Regions from separate parts of the Streptomyces sp. BI87 genome, predicted to be linked through region 2. Evidence: riboswitches for the same ligand, from Rfam matches in the RefSeq annotation. Region 2 holds a riboswitch; each other region holds the start of a gene.
The links. A riboswitch is a leader RNA that binds a small molecule or an ion and turns the genes downstream of it on or off. The one in region 2 is predicted to bind cobalamin.
Positions count from the first base shown of each region.

Region 1: linked by a shared signal. The riboswitch ahead of OIM89_RS24630 (cobalamin biosynthesis protein) and the one ahead of OIM89_RS01485 (hypothetical protein) in region 2 are both predicted to bind cobalamin.
Region 3: linked by a shared signal. The riboswitch ahead of metE (5-methyltetrahydropteroyltriglutamate--homocysteine S-methyltransferase) and the one ahead of OIM89_RS01485 (hypothetical protein) in region 2 are both predicted to bind cobalamin.
Region 4: linked by a shared signal. The riboswitch ahead of OIM89_RS03955 (ABC transporter substrate-binding protein) and the one ahead of OIM89_RS01485 (hypothetical protein) in region 2 are both predicted to bind cobalamin.

Region 1 covers NZ_CP110079.1:5,527,390-5,532,385, reverse strand. The annotation lists gene OIM89_RS24640 (inorganic phosphate transporter) at 274-1,554, shown strand; gene OIM89_RS24635 (hypothetical protein) at 1,586-1,807, shown strand; cobalamin riboswitch at 1,984-2,115, shown strand; gene OIM89_RS24630 (cobalamin biosynthesis protein) at 2,241-3,227, shown strand; gene OIM89_RS24625 (cobyric acid synthase) at 3,224-4,792, shown strand; gene OIM89_RS24620 (putative cobaltochelatase) at 4,893-4,996, shown strand, end outside.
Region 2 covers NZ_CP110079.1:349,125-354,120, reverse strand. The annotation lists gene OIM89_RS01505 (PQQ-dependent sugar dehydrogenase) at 1-232, opposite strand, end outside; gene OIM89_RS01500 (hypothetical protein) at 441-659, opposite strand; gene OIM89_RS01495 (TetR/AcrR family transcriptional regulator) at 1,291-1,890, opposite strand; partial or broken gene OIM89_RS01490 (malate synthase A) at 1,970-2,257, opposite strand; cobalamin riboswitch at 2,473-2,598, shown strand; gene OIM89_RS01485 (hypothetical protein) at 2,661-3,044, shown strand; gene OIM89_RS01480 ((2Fe-2S)-binding protein) at 3,041-3,763, shown strand; gene OIM89_RS01475 (protein kinase domain-containing protein) at 3,908-4,996, shown strand, end outside.
Region 3 covers NZ_CP110079.1:1,139,243-1,144,238, forward strand. The annotation lists gene OIM89_RS04875 (PRC and DUF2382 domain-containing protein) at 1-186, opposite strand, end outside; gene metE (5-methyltetrahydropteroyltriglutamate--homocysteine S-methyltransferase) at 450-2,768, opposite strand; cobalamin riboswitch at 2,953-3,102, opposite strand; gene OIM89_RS04885 (hypothetical protein) at 3,207-3,401, opposite strand; gene OIM89_RS04890 (ATP-binding protein) at 3,398-3,805, opposite strand; gene OIM89_RS04895 (helix-turn-helix domain-containing protein) at 3,965-4,996, shown strand, end outside.
Region 4 covers NZ_CP110079.1:922,952-927,947, reverse strand. The annotation lists gene OIM89_RS03965 (ABC transporter ATP-binding protein) at 1-98, opposite strand, end outside; gene OIM89_RS03960 (FecCD family ABC transporter permease) at 95-1,156, opposite strand; gene OIM89_RS03955 (ABC transporter substrate-binding protein) at 1,153-2,205, opposite strand; cobalamin riboswitch at 2,265-2,457, opposite strand; gene OIM89_RS03950 (MMPL family transporter) at 2,516-4,642, opposite strand; gene OIM89_RS03945 (MarR family winged helix-turn-helix transcriptional regulator) at 4,935-4,996, opposite strand, start outside.

The sequences.
Region 1 (4,996 bases), 5.2 Mb from region 2:
CACGCGCCCCATTCCGTTTCGGCGCCCCGTCCCCCTGTCTCCGGTGCGAGCTGCCTCACATCGGGCGGCTGCGGGAACCACGCCGGGGGCCCGTGTCCCGGGGCGGTAGGGGTACCCCGGCCCGCTCTCCCAAGGGGTCGGGGCGGGGCTGGGGGTGAGGCGGCCGAGGGGGCTCCGTTTCGGGTCACCACGTTGCCTGCCCCAGTTCATCTTCCGTTCACTCAGCGCCCCTACGTTCAACGAGCCAACGACGTCCCACAGAAGTCCGGGTAAATGGAACACATCACGCTTCTCCTCGGGATCGTGATCGTGACCGCTCTCGTGTTCGACTTCACGAACGGTTTCCACGACACAGCCAACGCGATGGCCACCACCATCTCGACCGGCGCGATGAGGCCCAAGGCCGCGGTGGCGATGTCCGCCGTGCTCAACCTCGTCGGCGCGTTCCTCTCCGTGGAGGTCGCCAAGACGATCTCCGGCGGACTCATCAACGAGGACGGCCTGAAGACAGAAGTCATCTTCGCCGCCCTCGTAGGCGCCATTCTGTGGAATCTTCTGACCTGGCTCGTCGGCCTGCCGTCGAGCTCCTCGCACGCGCTCTTCGGCGGCCTCATCGGCGCCGCGGTGATGTCGGCGGGCTGGTCCTCCGTCAACGGCGGCACCGTCGTCACCAAGGTGCTGCTGCCCGCGATCGCCGCGCCGCTCGTCGCCGGCCTCGCCGCGATGCTCGCCACCCGGCTGACCTTCCGGATCAACCGGAACGTGGACGAGAAGTCCACCGCCAAGGGCTACCGCGCCGGGCAGATCGCCTCGGCCGGCCTGGTCTCGCTGGCGCACGGCACCAACGACGCCCAGAAGACGATGGGTGTCATCACCCTCGCCCTGGTCACCGGCGGTGTCCTCGCCCCCGGCTCCAACCCCCCGATGTGGGTCATCGTCTCCGCCGGTGTCGCCATCGCGCTCGGTACGTACCTGGGCGGCTGGCGCATCATCCGGACCATGGGCAAGGGCCTCACCGATCTCACGCCGCCGCAGGGCTTCGCCGCCCAGACCAGCGCCGCGACGGTCATCCTGGCCTCCTCCCACCTGGGCTTCTCCCTCTCCACCACCCAGTCGTGCTCCGGCGCGGTGATGGGTGCGGGCCTCGGCCGCAAGGGCGGCGTGGTCCGCTGGTCGACCGCCACCCGGATGTTCGTCGCCTGGGGTCTGACCCTGCCGGCCGCCGCCCTGGTCGGCGCGGCCGCCGAACTCCTCACCAAGCAGGGCGACTGGGGCGTCGCCGCCACCGCGGTCCTGCTGGTCGGCGGGTCCTTCGCGATCTGGCTCCGCTCGCGCCGCTCCCCCGTCACCCACGACAACGTCAACGACGTGGACCCGGTGCGGGACGAGCCCTCGGGCGTCGTCACCCAGGCGATGGCCTCCGTGGCCCCGCCGCCCACCGGCGCGGCTGTCGCCTCCGAGGAGGCGGACGGCTCCCCGCTCGGGTCGATCCCGGCCCAGCCCGGCCACTCCTCCGCCACGACCGAACCGGCCGCCCGGCCGGCCAAGGTCTGACCCGGCCTCGCGTACGTAAGGACACCTCACCATGAACATCGACTGGGCAGCTCTCGGCTCCGTCTTCGGCGTGAGCCTCGTGGTCACCGTCGCGCTCGTCGGCTTCTTCACCCTGGGCATCGTGGGCCTCTCCAAGGCCGCGAGCGGGGCCCAGGGCGGCGGGTCGGGTGTCGCGGCGAAGGCCGGCGGCTACCTCTGCTTCGCGCTCTGCGCGGCGGCGGTCGCCTACGGGATCTACATCATCGTGGCCTAGGGCCACCACCCGCCGGGAAGGGCGGGCCGGACGTACGCCGTCCGGCCCGCCCTTCGGCGTATCCGCGCACCGGCCCCGGCTGTGGGGCTCCACACACTCTTCGTCGCAGGTCAACGGTGAGTTGACTGGTGTTCCGGGAGCGTGGTGGACTGCCCGGGCCGAAACACGGAGGCAGCAGAGGAAGCCGGTGAGAATCCGGCGCGGTCCCGCCACTGTCACCGGGGAGCGGCATCTCCGCCCAGCGCCACGGCCCCCGATCTGGGGCTGGAAGGCCAGGGGATGCCGCCGATCCGGAAGCCAGGAGACTCTCGCCCCCGGTCACGTCGAACCAGGGCGCGGACCCTGAGTGAGGACACACCGCCATGCGTGGCTGCCCGTCGCCGCCCCCTGACCTGCTCCCCCGGTACGCCGAGCGCCGAACGGGCTGAGCCCCGTGGACCGTGCCGACCGCGTCTTCGCGTACGGCGCCACCGCCGGACTGCTGGCCGACGCCCTCTTCGCCGACCCCCGCCGGGGCCACCCCGTGGCCCTCTTCGGCCGGGCCGCATCGGCCGTCGAGCGGCGCCTGTTCCACGACCACCGGGGCTGGGGCGCGCTGCACACCGCGCTCTGCGCCGGAGGCGTCACCGCCGGGGCCGCGCTGGCCGCCCGGGCCGTCCGACCTCACCCGTGCGCGGCCGTCGCGCTGACCGCCGCCACGACCTGGGCGGTGGTCGGCGGCACCTCGCTGGTGCGCGAGGCCCGGCTGATCGGCGCTGCCCTGGAGGCCGGGGACGTGGCCGAGGCCCGGCGGCTGCTGCCCCGGCTCTGCGGGCGCGACCCCGAGGCGCTGGACGCGGACGCGCTGGCCCGGGCGGTGGTCGAGTCGGTCGCCGAGAACACCTCGGACGCGGTGGTCGGTGCCCTGGTGTGGGGCGCGGTCGCTGGCGTCCCGGGACTGGCCGGCTTCCGGGCCGTCAACACGCTGGACGCGATGGTCGGCCACAAGTCGCCCCGGCTGCGCCGGTTCGGCTGGGCCTCGGCCCGCCTCGACGACGCCGTCGGGTACCCGGGGGCCCGGCTCACGGCGGCCCTCGCCGTCCTCGCCGGGCCCGACCCGCGCGGCGCCCTGCGCGCCTGGCGGTCCGACGCGCACCGCCACCCGAGCCCCAACGCGGGCCCGGTCGAGGCGGCGTTCGCCGGGGCGCTGGGCGTACGGCTCGGCGGCACCCTCACCTACGGCGGGCGGACCGAGCACCGGCCCGTGCTGGGCGGCTCGGGCCGCGCGGTGCGGCCCGGTGACATCGAGCGGGCCGCCCGGCTCTCCCGGCGAATCGGCGCGCTGGCGCTGGTCGCGGGGGCCGGCGCGCGGCTGGCCGCCGGAGCGATACGCGGGCGCGCACGGCGCGCGGCGACAGGACAGGGAGGGGCAGGGGCATGAGCGGCGGAGTGCTGATCGCGGGGACCACCTCGGACGCCGGGAAGAGCGTGCTGACGGCCGGCATCTGCCGGTGGCTGGCGCGGCGCGGGGTGAAGGTGGCGCCGTTCAAGGGGCAGAACATGTCCCTCAACTCGTTCGTGACCAGGGAGGGCGCGGAGATCGGCCGGGCCCAGGCGATGCAGGCCCAGGCGGCCCGCGTGGAGCCGACGGCGCTGATGAACCCGGTGCTGCTCAAGCCCGGCGGCGACCGCTCCAGCCAGGTGGTGCTGCTCGGCAAGCCGGTCGGGGAGCTGAGCGCCCGGGGTTTCTTCGGCTCGGTACGCCCGGACGAGCCGGCCCGGGCGGTGTCGGGGGGCCGCCGGGAGGCACTGCTGGAGCCGGTCCTCGCCTGCCTGGCCGAGTTGCGGGCCACCCACGACGTGGTGGTCTGCGAGGGCGCGGGCAGCCCCGCCGAGATCAACCTGCGCCGGACCGACATCGTCAACATGGGCGTGGCCCGGGCAGCGAAGCTGCCGGTGCTGGTGGTCGGTGACATCGACCGGGGCGGCGTCTTCGCCTCGTTCTTCGGCACCACGGCGCTGCTGGCTCCCGAGGACCAGGCGCTGGTCGCCGGGTACGTCGTCAACAAGTTCCGGGGGGACGTGGAGCTGCTGAAGCCCGGCATCGAGATGCTGCGGGGCATCACCGGCCGCCACACCTACGGCGTCCTGCCGTACGCAGACGGGCTCGGCATCGACGAGGAGGACGGGCTGCGCGTCTCGCTGCGCGGCGCGGTCCGCGAGTCGGTGGTGGCGCCGCCGGCCGGCGAGGAGGTGCTGCGGGTCGCGGTCTGCGCGGTGCCGCTGATGTCCAACTTCACCGACGTGGACGCGCTGGCCGCCGAACCGGGCGTCGTGGTGCGGTTCGTGGACCGGCCCGAGGAACTGGCCGACGCCGACCTCGTGGTGGTCCCCGGCACCCGGGGCACGGTCCGCGCGCTGGCCTGGCTGCGCGAGCGGGGTCTCGCGGACGCGCTGCTGCGCCGGGTCGCCGAGGGGCGTCCGGTGCTCGGCATCTGCGGCGGCTACCAGCTGCTCGGCGAGCGGATCGAGGACGAGGTGGAGTCCCGCGCGGGCACCGTCGAAGGGCTCGGCGTGCTGCCGGTGCGGGTGCGGTTCGCGGTGGAGAAGACGCTGGCCCGGCCGAGCGGTTCGGCGCTGGGCGAGCCCGTCGAGGGGTACGAGATCCACCACGGCGTCGCCGAGGTGCTCGGCGGCGAGCCGGTCTTCACCGACGCCGGCGGGCGCGCCCTGGACGGCTGCCGGGCCGGCGCCGTCTGGGGCACCCACTGGCACGGCTCGCTGGAGAGCGACGGCTACCGCAGGGCGTTCCTCACCGAGGTGGCCCGGGCCGCGGGCCGCCGCTTCGTCCCGGCGCCCGGCACCTCCTTCGGCCGCCTCCGCGAGGAGCAGCTCGACCGGCTCGGCGACCTGATCGAGGAGCACGCCGACACCGGCGCCCTGCTGCGCCTCATCGAGCAGGGCGCCCCGCCCGGCCTGCCGTTCCTGCCGCCGGGCGCGCCGTGAGCCGCCCGTCCGTACCTCCCGGCCCCGCGTCCCCCGTCCGCCGTACCCGTGCCGCCGCCGCGCGGTGCGGAGTCCCGGTGAGTGAAGGAGTGAAGTCCCGATGAGTACCAGTTCCCGTTATCCGTTCACCGCGATCGTCGGTCAGGACGACCTGCGGCTGGCGCTGCTGCTGAACGCGGTCTCCCCGGCGGTCGGCGGTGTCCT
Region 2 (4,996 bases):
GGCCTTCACCGTCCAGGACCCGTACGGTGCCCGCGCGTTCCGCGATCCACACGGTGTCGTCCGGACCGGCGGCGCCGGCGGTCGGGTTCTGTGCCTTGGCCACATCCGTGAGGGTGACCGCGTCCGGCTGGACCGGTGTGTCGGGCTCGTCGGCCGATGCCGTGGCCAGGGCCACGGATGCGACGAGGCAGAGGGTGCCGATGACGGCGGAGCATCTGGTGCGAACGTTCACCGTGGCCTCCTGGAGGCGGCGACATGGGGGGAGTTCACCTGGCTGCTCGGGTGGAGCTGCGTGCGTGGGGCCCGAGCCAGTACGCAACCGGGTGGGGGATCGGTGGGTCACTGGCCACGGTTGAGGATAGGGGGACGGAGGGGTTTGGCCTAGACCATCGGCACCGTCAACTGTCGCCCCGCAGGGTGCGCCAGGGGCCGGGCCGGAGTTACCCGGCGGTCTCCGGGGCCTGTGCCAGGGCCGCGGATTCCAGCATGGCGCCGATCGTCTCGGGGCTCAGGGTGGCCAGGTGGGGGAAGAGGCCGCTGGAGCGCAGGGCGATGACGCCGGCCAGGCAGGAGACCAGTACCTCGGCACGGGCGTCCGGGTCCTCGGCCCCCTCCCCGGCCAGCCGGGCGGCGAGCGGGGCGACCAGGCGGGCCCGCATCTCCTCGGCCGCGGAGGCGCGCGCCTCGGGGGCGCCTCGCCGGTCGGCCCGGTCGAGGGCGTAGGCGGTGAACGAGGCCAGGTCGGCGGGTTCCGGGGAGGCCGCCCCCTCGCGGCTCTCCTCGGTGACGGCGGACCGGTACGGGGCGGCCTTGCTGCCGAAGTACCGGGCGACCAGCGAGCCGTCCGCCCCGGCGCGCTCGCCGATGTCCCGCCAGCGTCACCGCCTCGTAGCCGTGCCGGCCGAACAGTTCGCGCGCGGCTTCCAGCAGCGCGGCCCGGCTGGCGTCCGCGTCGCGCTTCCTGCCCCGCGAGGGGCCCGAGGGTGCGGCCAATGGCTGGTCCGTTCCGTTCCGGCTCGCGGTTCAGTGCCGGTGATCGCGCCGGGCGATACCCGACGGGACCTCGGCCGTCCGTGCCCGCGGTGCGGGATGCCGGGTCACGACCGGCTCCGCCGCCGCGGAGGCGGAGCGGCGACCGGGCGGCAGTACGACGGCCACGACGTGGGAGTTCTGCCTGGGCGCCGTTGCCGTCAATGGATGTCATCGACCAATGACATTGGCTCCCGGATGGGGAGTGCGGGCCGGCCGGGCCGCCGGGGTGGCGCTCGCCCGGCGCTCGCCCGCCCGCGGCTACCGCCGGGTCTCGGGGTGGAGTGCCGGGGCGGTGTCGGACAGGGCGTGGACGGCCGTCGTCACCTGGGTGGTGACGGCCTCGGGCGTGGAGGCGTCGAGTTTGCCGTCGAGGTGGAGGAAGGCGAGGCCGTGGACGAGCGCCCAGACCGTGGTGGACAGGGCCTCCGTGTCGGCCCCCGGGAAGGTGGTGCGGACGACGGAGCGGACGTACTCGTGGATGGCGTTGGTCGCGGCGACCCGTTCCTCGCTGGTCGGGTCGCAGGGCTCGGCGAACATCGCGCGGAACAGGGCCGGGTGGTCCAGTGCGAACCGCACGTACGCGACGGCGACCGCGGCCAGTTCGTCGGGGGTCGAGGGAGCGGGGTGGGCCTGGGCCAGGTGCTCGGCGAGTTCGCGGTAGCCCTCGGCCGCGACGGCGGAGACCAGCGCCTCGCGGTCCGCGTAGTGGCGGTAGGGCGCCGTCGCCGACACCCCAGCGCGCCGGGCGACCGCGCGCAGGGAGAGGCCGGCGCCGCCGTCCTCCTCCAGGAGTTCGCGCGCGGCCCGCAGGCAGGCGGCGCGCAGGTCGCCGTGGTGGTAGGCGTTGGTCCTGGCCATGGGTCGTCCTTATGGGTGCAGAGTTCACATTCCCTTCGTGATGTGAACGATGTGTACATCGTAGTCGGTCGGTGCGGCGGGCGGCGTCGAGCAGGGTGAGCTGGCCGCTGATGATGTGGGCCCAGGTGGGGCGGGGGTGGTGCCGTCCTCGAAGACCGCCACCCGGACGTTGGCCCCGGAGGCCAGGGCCCGCACGGCGGTGCGGCGGTCAGGCGGGCCGACGGATCTCCCCGCTCCGGTCCTCCGTGCCCGGAGCAGTGCCCTGCCGGGGGCCGGTGAAGGTCGCGGTCAGCCGGCCCCCGAAGTCGCGGGCGGCCGGCGTGAGGATCTCGTCGTGACGGGCACCGGGTGCTGCGAGAACGGGCATCCGCTGGTCGCGGTCGGCCAGTTGGGCGCCGGTTGATCAGCTGCCGGGGTGGCGATACGGAGACTGGCGCTGACGCTGAGTCCATCAATTAGTGACGGCTGCCAACTCGTGCCCATCTTCCCGGCCGTTTCCGCCAAGGTCGCGAAGGCCGGGGGCCCTGGCGGACGGTCTGCCGCGCCGGATGGAAGGATGGCCCGGCAAACAGGCGACGGCGGACGAGGAAGCCGGTGGAAATCCGGCGCGGTCCCGCCACTGTGATCGGCGAGCACGTTCCGCAGATGCCACTGCCCTGCCGGGTGGGAAGGCGCGGAGCGGGCGGCGAGCCGAGAGCCAGGAGACTCACGCGGTCGCCTCCTCGACGGTTGACCGGGGCGGATCTCCCCGGAGAGAGGAACGATGCCGCGTGCCCGCCGACATCGCCCCCGTCCCACCCGGCCGCGAGCCGGTGCCCTGCCGCGTCGTCGTCTGCCGGGACTGCTGCTGCGGCACCCCCAAGATCACCGGGGTCGACCACGCCGCCCAGACCGCGCGCCTGCGCGCCCTGGTGCCGGTCCGGGTCTCCGCATGCCTCGACGTGTGCGAGCAGGCCAACGTCATCGTGGTCCAGCCCTCGGCCGAGGGGCGGGCCGCCGGTGCCCGGCCGGTCTGGTTCGGGCTGGTCAACGACCTGGACGCCACGGAGGACATAGCCGCCTGGGCCCGCGCCGGCGGCCCCGGCGTCGCTCCGCTGCCGGACATCCTCGACCTTTACATCGTCACGCCCCCGCGACGGCGTACGCCGTCGTGACCGGACCACGTGCCGTACGCCTGCCCGACGCCGCCCGCGCCCCGGCCGGAGCCGTGGCCGACGCCCTCTCCGAGGTGGCCCGCCTCGGCGGCTTCTTCGTGGTGCGCGTGGGCGGCCCCGACCGGGGCTGGCAGCCGCTCGCCCGTTCCTCGGCGAGCATCACCGACCTTGCCGAGGCGGTCGCGCGCCGCCACCGCACCGACGAGCCGCGCGTCGGTGTCTCCATCGCCCAGCTCGGTCACGCCGCCCGGCTCTGGTCGCCCGTCCTCGCCACCGCCGTCCGGCACGGGATCGTGCTCGACCTCGACGGCCTCCAGCGGGCCGACGACGGACCGGCGCTGCGGCTGCCGAGGGCGGCCGGCTGGTACGCCGACGCGCTGGGCGACCTCGCCGCACCCGCCCTGTACGCGCAGGTGACGCGGCAACTCCGGGCGCTGGCCGAGGGCCTGCGGGTCAAGGTCGCCCCGCGCCTGCTGGACGGGAACTCCGCCTCGGCCCTGGTGGAGGCGGCCCGCGCCCTGCTGGCCGCCGACCCCGCCGCACGCGAGGCCCTCACCGCCCTCACCGGGCGCCTGCTGGACACCGGGCACCTGCGGGGCACCGGTGCGACGACCGGCCCCGGCCTCGGCTTCCGCCGCCGCAGCTGCTGCCTGTACTACCGCGCGCCGAACGGGACGAAGTGCGGCGACTGCGGGCTTGCGGGGACGGGCGTGCCCTGACCTCCACCGCTCGGCGAGAGGGCCGGGAGCCGGCCCCGCCCCACCCGCGTTGCCCGCGGGGATCGCGCTCCGGCTAGTTTGGGGCGAGATAGGTACGCGGCCCCGTGGTGGCAGAGATGCCCGGGGGAGGGGAGTTCCGGAAGAGTGTCGCTGCGCGGAAGTGACCCGGCCGAGATCGGTGGCTATCCGCTCGAGGCGCGGCTCGGGTCGGGGGGAATGGGCACGGTCTTCCTGGCCCGGACGAGCTCGGGGCGGCCCGTCGCGATCAAGCTGATCCACCAGCAGTTCGCGGGGGACGAGGAGTTCCGCATCCGCTTCCGGCAGGAGGTGGCCGCGGCGCGGCGGGTCAGCGGCGCGTTCACCGCCGCCGTGGTCGACGCCGCCCCCGAGGCCGAGCAGCCCTGGATGGCGACGACGTACATCGAGGGGGCGACCCTCGCCGAGCACATCGCCGCTGCCGGACCACTGGACGGCGTGGAGCTGCGGAGGCTGGCCATCGGGCTGGCGGAGGCGCTGCGTGACATCCACCGCGTCGGTGTCGTCCACCGCGACCTGAAGCCCTCCAACGTCGTGCTCTCGGCCGAGGGCCCGCGCGTCATCGACTTCGGCATCTCGCGCGCCGCCGACCAGCAGACCCTGACGATGACGGGCCGGGTCATCGGGACGCCGCCCTTCATGTCGCCGGAGCAGTTGCAGGCGCCGCGCGGGGTGGGGCCCGCCTCCGACATCTTCTCGCTGGGGACGCTGCTGGTGTACGCGGCCACCGGCAGCGGGCCCTTCGACGCGGACAGCCCGTACATGACGGCGTACCAGGTGGTGCACGAGGAGCCCTCGCTGGGGGCCGTGCCCGAGGCGCTGCGTACGGTCGTCGGGTCGTGCCTGGACAAGGAACCGGCGGGCCGTCCCTCCGCCGACGACCTCCTCGTCCTCCTGCGGGACCTGCCGGCGGACCTCGGCGGGGCCGGACCCACCGGGACGCGGGCGGGGCGTACCCGCGACGTGATCACCCAGCACCACGACGCGCTGCCCACCCCGGTGCCCACCGCCGTGGCCGAAGCCGGCACGGCCGACACCGGCACCTCCGTCGGCCGCCGGCTGCGGAACCGGTGGCGGCCCGTCTTCGCGGCGGCGGTCGCGGTGGCGGCCATCGCCGGCGGCGTGGCCGCGCTCCAGTCCGGCGACCGGGCCGGGGGAGACGGCGGCGACAAGGCCGGGAACGTGGCCGAGCCGGGC
Region 3 (4,996 bases), 790 kb from region 2:
CCCGGCCAGCGGCACGAAGGTCTCCTTCATGCCGAACATGCCGGTCTTGACCGTGACCCACTCGGGCTTCCCGGTGGCGTCGTCGAGGAAGACCTGTTCGACACTGCCGACCTTGGCGCCGTCGCGGTCGTAGGCGGTCAGCCCCACCAGCTGGTCGGTGGTGAGGAAGCTGTCACCTGCTGTCATGTCGTGATCACTCCTTGGACGGCGCGTGGCGGAGGATTCCGGGAGCACCCCCATGGGCCCACACACCCACGTCTCCATCGCGCACCCGGAACGCCGTCGCGGCAACCCGGGGCGGCCCGCGCCCCCTCTCGGGCGGCCCGCGCCTTGCGTGCGGCAAGGCGTACGCGGGCCTCCGGGAGGGCCGGGAGCCGCCTCCCGGGGACGTACGGCATTACTCCATTCGGGTGAATGGCCCGGCCCTACCTCCCCGGGCGCGGCACCGGTCAGGAGGCGTCGAGCGCGGCGCGGACGGTGCGGGCCGCGGCCACCAGGTTCTCCAGGGAGGCGCGGGTCTCCGGCCAGCCGCGGGTCTTCAGCCCGCAGTCGGGGTTGACCCAGAGCCGCCCGGCCGGGATGGCCGCCAGGCCCTCGCGGAGCAGGGCGGCGGCCTCCTCGGCGCCCGGGACGCGCGGCGAGTGGATGTCGTAGACCCCGGGACCGGCCTCGCGCGGATAGCCGTGGGCGGCGAGTTCGTGCGCGACCTCCATGTGGGAGCGGGCCGCCTCCAGGCTGATGACGTCGGCGTCGAGGTCGTCGATGGCCCGCACGATGTCGCCGAACTCCGCGTAGCACATGTGCGTGTGGATCTGGGTGGCCGGCGCCACGCCGCCGGTGGTGAGCCGGAAGGCGCGCGTCGCCCACGCCAGGTAGGCGGGCCGGTCGGCGGCGCGCAGCGGCAGCGTCTCCCGCAGCGCCGGCTCGTCGACCTGGATCACCGCGGTCCCGGCCGCCTCCAGGTCGGCCACCTCGTCCCGCAGCGCCAGCGCCACCTGCGCGGCGGTCTCCCCGAGCGGCTGGTCGTCCCGGACGAAGGACCAGGCCAGCATGGTGACGGGCCCGGTCAGCATCCCCTTGACCGGCCGCTCGGTGAGCGACTGGGCGTACGTCGTCCAGCCCACCGTCATCGGCGCGGGCCGGGAGATGTCCCCGGCCAGGACCGGCGGCCGCACGTACCGGGTGCCGTACGACTGGACCCAGCCGTGCCGGGTGGCGAGGTAGCCGGTGAGCTGCTCGGCGAAGTACTGGACCATGTCGTTGCGCTCGGCCTCGCCGTGCACCAGGACGTCGATCCCCGCCTTCTCCTGGAAGGCGATGACCTCGGCGATCTCCGCGGCGATGCGCTCCTCGTACCCGGCCGCGTCGATCCGGCCCGCCCGCAGGTCGGCGCGGGCCGCGCGCACCTCGCCGGTCTGCGGGAACGAGCCGATGGTCGTGGTGGGCAGCAGCGGCAGCCGCAGCCGCTCGCGCTGGGCGACGGCACGCTCCGGGTACGGCTGGGGGCGGCGCGCGTCGGCCTCGGTGACGGCGGCGGTCCTGGCGCGGACGGCCGGGTCGCGGGTGAGCGGGGAGTCGGCGCGGGAGGCGAGGGCGGCCCGGTTGGCGGCGATCTCGGCGCCGATCGCGCCGGTGCCCTGGGCGAGGCCCTTGGCCAGGGTGACGATCTCGGCGGTCTTCTGCCGGGCGAAGGCGAGCCAGCGCAGGATCTGCGGGTCGAGCTCGCGTTCGGGCGCGGTGTCGAGCGGGACGTGCAGCAGGGAGCAGGAGGCGGCGACGTCGACGCGGCCGGCGAGGCCGAGCAGGGTGGCGAGGGTGGCCAGCGACTTCTCGTGGTCGTTGATCCAGATGTTGCGGCCGTTGACGACGCCCGCGACGAGCCGCTTGCCGGGCAGGCCGCCGACGGCGGCGAGGTCGTCGAGGTTGGCGGCGGCGGCCTCGGTGAAGTCCAGCGCCAGCCCCTCGACCGGAGCCTTGGCCAGCACCGGCAGTGCCTCCCCGAGCCGGTCGAAGTACGAGGCGACCAGCAGCTTGGGCCGGTCGGTGAGGGCGCCGAGGTCGCGGTAGGCGCGGGCGGCGGCGTTGAGCTCGGCCGGGGTGCGGTCCTGGACGAGTGCGGGCTCGTCCAGCTGGACCCACTCGGCCCCGGCGGCCCGCAGGTCGCCCAGGACCTCGGCGTAGACCGGGAGGAGCCGGTCGAGCAGGGTGAGCGGCTCGAACTCCTCGGCGACGCCGGGGGCGGGCTTGGCGAGCAGCAGGTAGGTGACGGGGCCGACGAGGACCGGGCGGGCGGTGTGGCCGAGGGCGAGCGCCTCGGCCAGTTCGGCGACCTGCTTGCCGGAGTCGGCGGTGAAGACGGTGTCCGGGCCGAGTTCGGGAACCAGGTAGTGGTAGTTGGTGTCGAACCACTTGGTCATCTCCAGCGGCGCCACGTCCTGGTTGCCGCGCGCCATGGCGAAGTACCCGTCGAGCGGATCGGCGTCGACGGCCGCCCGGTGGCGCGGGGGAACGGCGCCGACCATGACGCTGGTGTCCAGGACGTGGTCGTAGTACGAGAAGTCACCAGTGGGCACCTCGTCGATGCCGGCCTCGGCGAGCTGGGCCCAGTTGGCGCGGCGCAGCCCCGCCGCCGTCTCCTTGAGGGCGTCGGCGCCGACGCGGCCCTTCCAGTACCCCTCGACGGCCTTCTTCAGTTCCCGGTGCTGTCCCTGGCGGGGGTAGCCGTACACGGTCGACCGTGCTGCCGCGGCTGCGGACTTCGCTGTCACGGAACTCTCCTTCGCGAGATGTCTCCTGCATCCTGGCGACAGGACGGGGACGCGAAGGGATGACGGACCGGACGGCGAGTCCCACGCCCGAGGGCGCGCCCGTCCGTCCGCTTTGTGCTCCTCCGACCCGCCCACGAGGTCACCGGGATGTCCGCACACGGATCGCCGTGCGCGGGCAACGGGCAGGTCTTCGGACTCGCGGGCACATCCGCCGAGGCGGACCCCTACTGGCCGTCGCTTCCCGGACCCGTTCCCCGGACCCAGTGCGTATGACGGCGTTCGTTCCCACTCACCGCTGCGGGGCAGTCCCGGATTCCCACCGGGTTCCCTCTTACGACACCCCGCCTGGCGGACGGGGCGAACCAGCTGCACGGGGCAGCCTAGCTGGGGGTGGGCGGGTCGCGGGTGTGGGTGTTCACATGACGGAACGCCGCGTCTCTACAGGCGTTCCCGCGTCTCCTCCCTGGACGCCAGCAGCGTCAGTCGCCCGGGCCGTTCGGAGGTCCTCCGCTCCACTCCGCGCTCGGGCCGCAGCACCCACCCCGTGCCGCCGCGTACATCGGTGGCGATCCCGCGCCGGTCCGCCTCCTCGTCGTGGACCAGGTCGCCGGCCCACGGATTACGCCCGCTCATCGCTCGCCCTCCAGCTCCGCCCAGACCCGCTTCCCCCACGGCAACAGCTCGGTCCCCCACTCGGCCGCCAGCGCCTCCACGAGCACCAGGCCGCGCCCGGCCTCGTCCTCGGGGCCCGCCGTCCCGCGCACCGGCCGCTGCTTCGAGAAGTCGACGACTCCGAGGCGCACGCGGTACTCGGCGGGCCGCTCGACGGTCACCCGGATGGACTCCCGCCGGGCGTGCCGCACGGAGTTGGCCACCAGCTCGGTGATGATCACGGCGGCGTCGGCGGCCAGGAGATCAAGGCCCCAGGCGTGGAGCGAGGTACGCACGAGACGGCGGGCCAGGGCGGCACTCTCGGGTTCGCGGGGGAGGCTTTCGCTGTAGCCGGGACACCCCGTGGGATGGGCTGTGGTGGTCATGGCCATCAGGACCCCTCGCTTCAAAGGCTGCACGTCACTGAGTGAACGACGCCTCATGACGGCCCGTGAGGAAAAGCTGCCTGCATCGCGCTCTCGGAGAGCCGGAAATTTCGCGTGATCCACAGCACTTCGCACCCTCTGTCCCGCTACCTTGGCGTCGTGGCAGCGAACACGTACCTGGCGGAGGCGCTCACAGAGGCGGGGCACACCCAGGAAGAGCTGGCGGAGGCTGTGAACGACTACCTCCGGGCCCTCGGCAGGGCAGGCACCGTCAGCGATCGCACAGTGCGCAACTGGCTCACCGGAAAGACTCGTTGGCCCCACCCTCGGCAGCGAGAAGCCCTGGAGGCAGTATTCAGTCGTACCGCCGAGGAACTGGGATTCACCCCTCCGGCGGGTCGACGAAGCCCTACCAGGACGGAGGCACCTGTGCACCGCAGGAACTTCCTGGCCGCCGCGACAGGCACGACTACAGCCGCCGCCATGCCTCTGATCACTTCCCGGCCGTACTCGGTCGGTACCACTGATGTGATCCGACTGCGCAACGGCTTGGACGCCTTGACAGCACTGGATGCGACCAGGGGCGGACACGAAGCACTGGAACAGTCCGCCCTGGCGGGCGCGAGCCAGGCCCTGGCGTTGCAGGAGAGGGCAGCCTCGCAGCGCGTTCGACAGCGGCTGTACGGACTCGCCGCCGAGTACACGGCCGCCGCAGCATGGTCGGCGGTGGATGCCGGCAGGAGCGGCCGCGCCCAGCAACACCTCAACCGTGCTCTGCACCTTGCCGGACTGGGATCGGCCGCTGAAGCCGAACTACGTGTATGGAACTCACACGCGATGCTGGCCCGCCAGGGAAAGCACTTCAGCGAGGCAGTGCACGCCGCCCAAACAGCGCAGACCACGCGCGCCGCACGCCGGGACCCTCTGCTCGCCTCCCTCGCCCACGCCCGTACATCCGTAGGCCACGCAGAGTGCGGAGACCGGCAGGCCGCCCTGCGGTCGCTCGGCTACGCGGAAGAAGCCCTTACCAAGGCATCCCTGAACGACCCACGCCCGACCTGGGTGTCCTTCTACGGGCATCCCGAACTGCTGGCCATCACCGCCATCGTGCGGAACAAGATCGGCGACCCGGCGGAGGCAGAAGCCGCTTCGCATCGCGCCTTGGCCGCCATCCCTCAGCATTTTCGACGG
Region 4 (4,996 bases), 570 kb from region 2:
TCGACGCCGTCGAGGACGAGCCGACCGCCGGCCGACCGCGTGACCCGCTCGGCCCGGAGCGCCGGCCCGTCGTCGGGAAGTGCCTCGCGGCCGGTCATGAGGGCCTCCGGGTGCGGTACATGATGAGGACGAAGGCGGGCACGCCGATCAGCGAGGTCACCACGCCGACCGGGATCTCCTGCGGCGCCAGCACGGTCCGGGCCAGGGTGTCCACCCAGACCAGGAAGACCGCGCCGCTCAGCGCCGCCACCGGCAGCAGCCGGCCGTGCAGGGTGCCGACCAGGGCGCGGGCCGCGTGCGGCAGCACCAGGCCGACGAAGCCGATCGCGCCGGCCGCGCTGACCAGCGCGGCGGTGAGCAGCGCGGTGACGCTCAGCAGGATCAGCCGGGTGCGCGTCACGGAGACGCCGAGCGCGGCGGCGCTCTCCGCGCCGAAGGCGAAGGCGTCGAGCTGGACGGCCCGCGCCCCGCACACCACCAGCGCCACCACCAGCACCGCCAGGCACGCCCACACGTCGGTCCAGGTGGCCCCCGAGAGGCTGCCGAGCAGCCAGAAGAGGAGGCCCCGGGTCTGCTCGGCGTCGGCGGCGAACATCACGACGAACGAGGTGAGCGCCGAGAAGAGCTGCATGCCCGCGACCCCCGAGAGCACCACCCGGTCGGTGGTGCCGCCCAGACTGTGGCTGAGCAGCAGCACCAGCCCGAAGGAGACCAGCGCGCCGAGGAAGGCGCCGGTGGAGATCGAGAGCGCGCCGCCGCCGAGGCCGAGGACGACCACCGCGACCGCGCCCGTGGAGGCGCCGGAGGAGACGCCGAGGACGAACGGGTCGGCCAGCGGATTGCGCAGCAGCGACTGCATGACCACGCCGCAGACCGCGAGCCCGGCCCCGCAGACCGCCGCCAGCACGGTGCGCGGCAGCCGCAGCTCCCAGACGATGCCCTCGCGGACGGGCGTCAGCCCGCTCTCGCCGTCGCCGAAGCGCGAGGCGACGACCGCCCACACGTCGGGGACCGAGACCCGGGCCGGGCCGATGGTGATGGCGACCGAGACGGAGGCCAGCAGCAGCGCGAGCGCGAGGAGGCCGAGCGTCCACGCCCCCGGCCGCCGCCGCGTCCGCTCCTTCCCGGTGGGGGGCCGCGCGGCGGTGGGGGTCACTTGGCGAACCCGAACTCACGCAGCTTGGCGGCGACTTCCTCGATGCCGTCGACGGTGCGGATCGAGGGGTTCATCGCGGCGCCGCTCAGCAGCACGTACCGCTTCTCCTTCACCGCCGTCATGGTGCGGGTGGCCGGGTTGGACTCCAGGAAGGCGATCTTCTTGGCAGCGCTCTCCGCCGTCTGCGACTTGCGGGTCAGGTCGCCGATGACCAGCACGTCGGGGTCGTGGTCGGCGACCGTCTCCCAGTTGATCTGCGGCCACTCGGCCTGGGTGTCGTCGAAGACGTTCTTCGCCCCGACGGCCTCGGTGATGATGCCGGGGGCGCCGCAGCAGCCGCCCATGTACGGCGCCTCGGCGTTGGCGAACCAGTAGAGCAGGGTGGGGCGTTCGTCCTCGGGCGCCTTCTTCGTGCTGAGCCCGTCGGTGGCCTTCTCGGCGCGCCGGGCGAGGTCGGCGACGAGCTTCTCTCCGCGCTCCTCGACGCCGAAGACCTTCGCCAGGTCGGTGACCTCGCCGTGGATGGCGGCCATGGTCAGCGGTTCGTCCCGGGAGCCGTCGCCGTCGCCGGTGTGGGACTTGGCGCAGTCGGCGGGCGAGACGTACGTGCCCACACCGAGGTCCTCGAAGGCCTTGCGGGTGGCGACGCCGCCCTTGCCGAGGGTCGACTCGAAGGAGGCGGTGACGAAGTCGGGTTCCTGGTCGAGGACCCTCTCGAAGGAGGGGTTGTTGTCGGCCAGCCGCTTGACCTTGGCGTTCTCCTTGGCCAGGTGGGGGAGGACCGGGTCGGTCCAGGTGGCGGTGCCTGCCATCCGGTCGGCGAGGCCGAGCGAGAGCAGGATCTCGGTGGAGTCCTGGTTGAGCGAGACGGCGCGCTCCGGCGGCTGCTCGACGGTGAGGGTGCGGCCGCAGTTCTCCAGCGTGGTCGCCTTGGCGCCCTTGGCGTCGCCGGCCGGCTGGGAGGCACCCCCTCCGCACGCGGTGAGCAGCAGGCCGAGGACGGCGCAGGAGGCGGCGAGGGAGGTTGGGCGGAAGGGCGCAACAGGCACAGGGGTGCGGCTTTCGGTGTCGAGGCTCGGTCGCGAAGCCTGGCGTACAGGAACCCCGTCCGTACGGACGGAGGGCCAGCAGGTCTTCGGACTCGGGGTCGTCCGGACGGCGCGCCTTCCCGGGGGCTGCCCCAGTGGCGTCCTGCGCCGCCCGTCGCCCTCACCGCTGCGCGTCAGTTCCGGGTTCGCACCGGATTCCCTGACCCGTTCGCATCGAGATGCGCGGGTACGACTGGCGTGCGAAAGCTAGCACAGCGGACCTCCCGCGCCCGGGGGCGGGGGAGGTCCGTGGTGCGCGTACGGCCTGCGGTTATGCGGGGGTGCGGGGCTCGCCCGCGGCCTCCTTCGCGGGCTGGGCCCGGCGGCTGAGTGCCCCCGGCCACCAGGAGGCGGAGCCGATGTCGCGGACCAGGGCGGGGACCAGCAGGGAGCGGACCACCAGGGTGTCGAGCAGCACGCCGAAGGCGACGATGAAGGCGATCTGGGCGAGGAAGGCCAGCGGGATCACGCCGAGCGCCGCGAAGGTCGCCGCCAGGACCACGCCGGCCGAGGTGATGACACCGCCGGTGGTGGTCAGGCCGCGCCGGACGCCCTCCCGGGAGCCGTGCAGCGCGGTCTCCTCGCGGACCCGGGACATCAGGAAGATGTTGTAGTCGACGCCGAGGGCCACCAGGAAGACGAAGCCGTAGAGCGGGACGGAGGCGTCGGTTCCGGAGAAGCCGAAGACGTGGGTGAAGACCAGCGAGGCGATGCCGAGGGTGGCGGCGAAGTTCAGCGCCACGGTGAGCACCAGGAGCAGCGGCGTCACCAGCGAGCGGAGCAGCGCGATGAGGATGACCAGGATGATCGCCAGCACCACCGGCATGATCAGGTTCCGGTCGGCCTCGGCGGTGCGCTGGGTGTCGTACTGCTGGGCGGTGTAGCCGCCGACCACGGCGTCGGCGCCGTCCACCGCGTGCACGGCGGTGCGCAGCCGGGCCACGGTCTCCTTGGCGGCGTCGCTGTCCGCGCCGTCCTGGAGGGTGGCGTCGATCCGCACCCGGCCGTCCACGACGCGCGGTGCGCCGCCGCCGGGCCGCCCCGACTCGGTGACCGGCGCGACCGAGGCGACGCCCTCCGTCTTCTCGGCGGCCGCGACCACCTCGTCCACCTGGCCGACGTCGGCGATGACGACGGCCGGGTTGCCGGCGCCGCCCGGGAAGTGACGGCTCAGCGTCTCCTGGGCGGAGACCGAGGGCGCGTCGTTGACGAAGATCTCGTCCAGCGGGACGCCCCGGCTGGTCAGCGTCGGGGCGAAGGCCGCGCAGGCCACGAGGGCGGCCAGGGTGATCGCCCAGACCTTGCGCGGCGTCCGGTCGACCCGGTCCGCGACCCGCTGCCACAGGCGGTGGCTGCCACCGGTGCCGGTGACCTTGGGGCGGGCCGGCCAGTAGGCGGCGCGGCCCAGCAGGACCAGGGCGGCGGGCAGGAAGGTGAGCGCGCTGAAGACCGAGCAGACGATGCCGATCGCGCCGACCGGGCCGAGCGCCCGGTTGTTGGTGAGGTCGCTGAGGAGCAGGGCCAGCAGGCCGAGCGCGACGGTGGCGGCGCTGGCGGTGATCGGGCCGAACGACTGCCGCCAGGCGAGTCGCATCGCGGTGAACCGGTCGCCGTGCAGGCTCAGTTCCTCCCGGAACCGGGCGGTGAGCAGGAGCGCGTAGTCGGTGGCGGCGCCGATCACCAGGATCGACAGGATGCCCTGCACCTGCCCGTCGACGCGGACCACGTCCCGCTGGGCCAGCGCGTAGACCACCGCGCAGGCGAGCCCGAGGGCGAGGACCGCGCCGAAGATGATCACCAGGGGCAGCAGCACGCTGCGGTAGACCACCAGCAGGATCAGCAGGACCGCGATCAGCGCGACCCCCAGCAGCAGTCCGTCGATCCCGGCGAAGGCGTCGGAGAGGTCGGCCTGGCTGGCGGCGGGACCGGCGATGACCGCCTCGGTGCCCGGCACCTTGCCGGCCGCCTCCTTGATCTCGTCCAGGACGGGCTGGAGTTCGTCCAGGTCGGTGCGGAGCGGGACGACGCCCTCCAGCGCCTCGCCGTCCTTCGAGGCGAGGGCGGGGGAGGGGCGCCCGGCGGTGAAGTCGGCGTCCGCGAGGGAGGCGAGGGTGCCGGTGGCGGCCTCGCGGGCGTCGGCCGGGAGCCGTCCGCCGTCCTTCGCGGTCCAGACGACGAGGGCGGGCAGGGCCTCGTCGGCGGAGAAGGCCTTCTGCTCCTCGGAGACCCTGGTCGACTCGGCGCTCTGCGGCAGGAAGGCGGCCTGGTCGTTGGTGGCCACCTCGCCGAGCTTCCCCGCGTACGGGCCGAGGGTGCCGCCGATGCCGAGCCAGGCGATCAGCAGGACGAGGGGGACGAGGATTCGGGCGGTTCGGCCCTTGCGGGCGGCGCTGGACATCGCACTCCTGGGACGGTGACGCGGACGGCGCGGAACGGGTGACGGGCGGACGGGCGCGGACGCACGGCGGCGCCCGCCGAACTCTCTCGATCACTGACTATCTCAATGATTGAGAGATTCTGTGGGTCGATGCTACGCATACCAGCCCTCGGCACCGACAAGGGGTACGCCACACAGCGTGCGGGCGGGGACGCGCGACAACGGCGCCGCCTCACTCTTCCGGGTGAGTGCGGCCACCGGATGCGCGCGAGCCGCGAAACCCGCGCGGGCCGCGGGAGGGACCGGCCGCCGCTCAGCCGCCGGGACGCCGCTCCGGCCCCCGGATCTGTGCGAACTCCCCGTTCATCGCGGCGA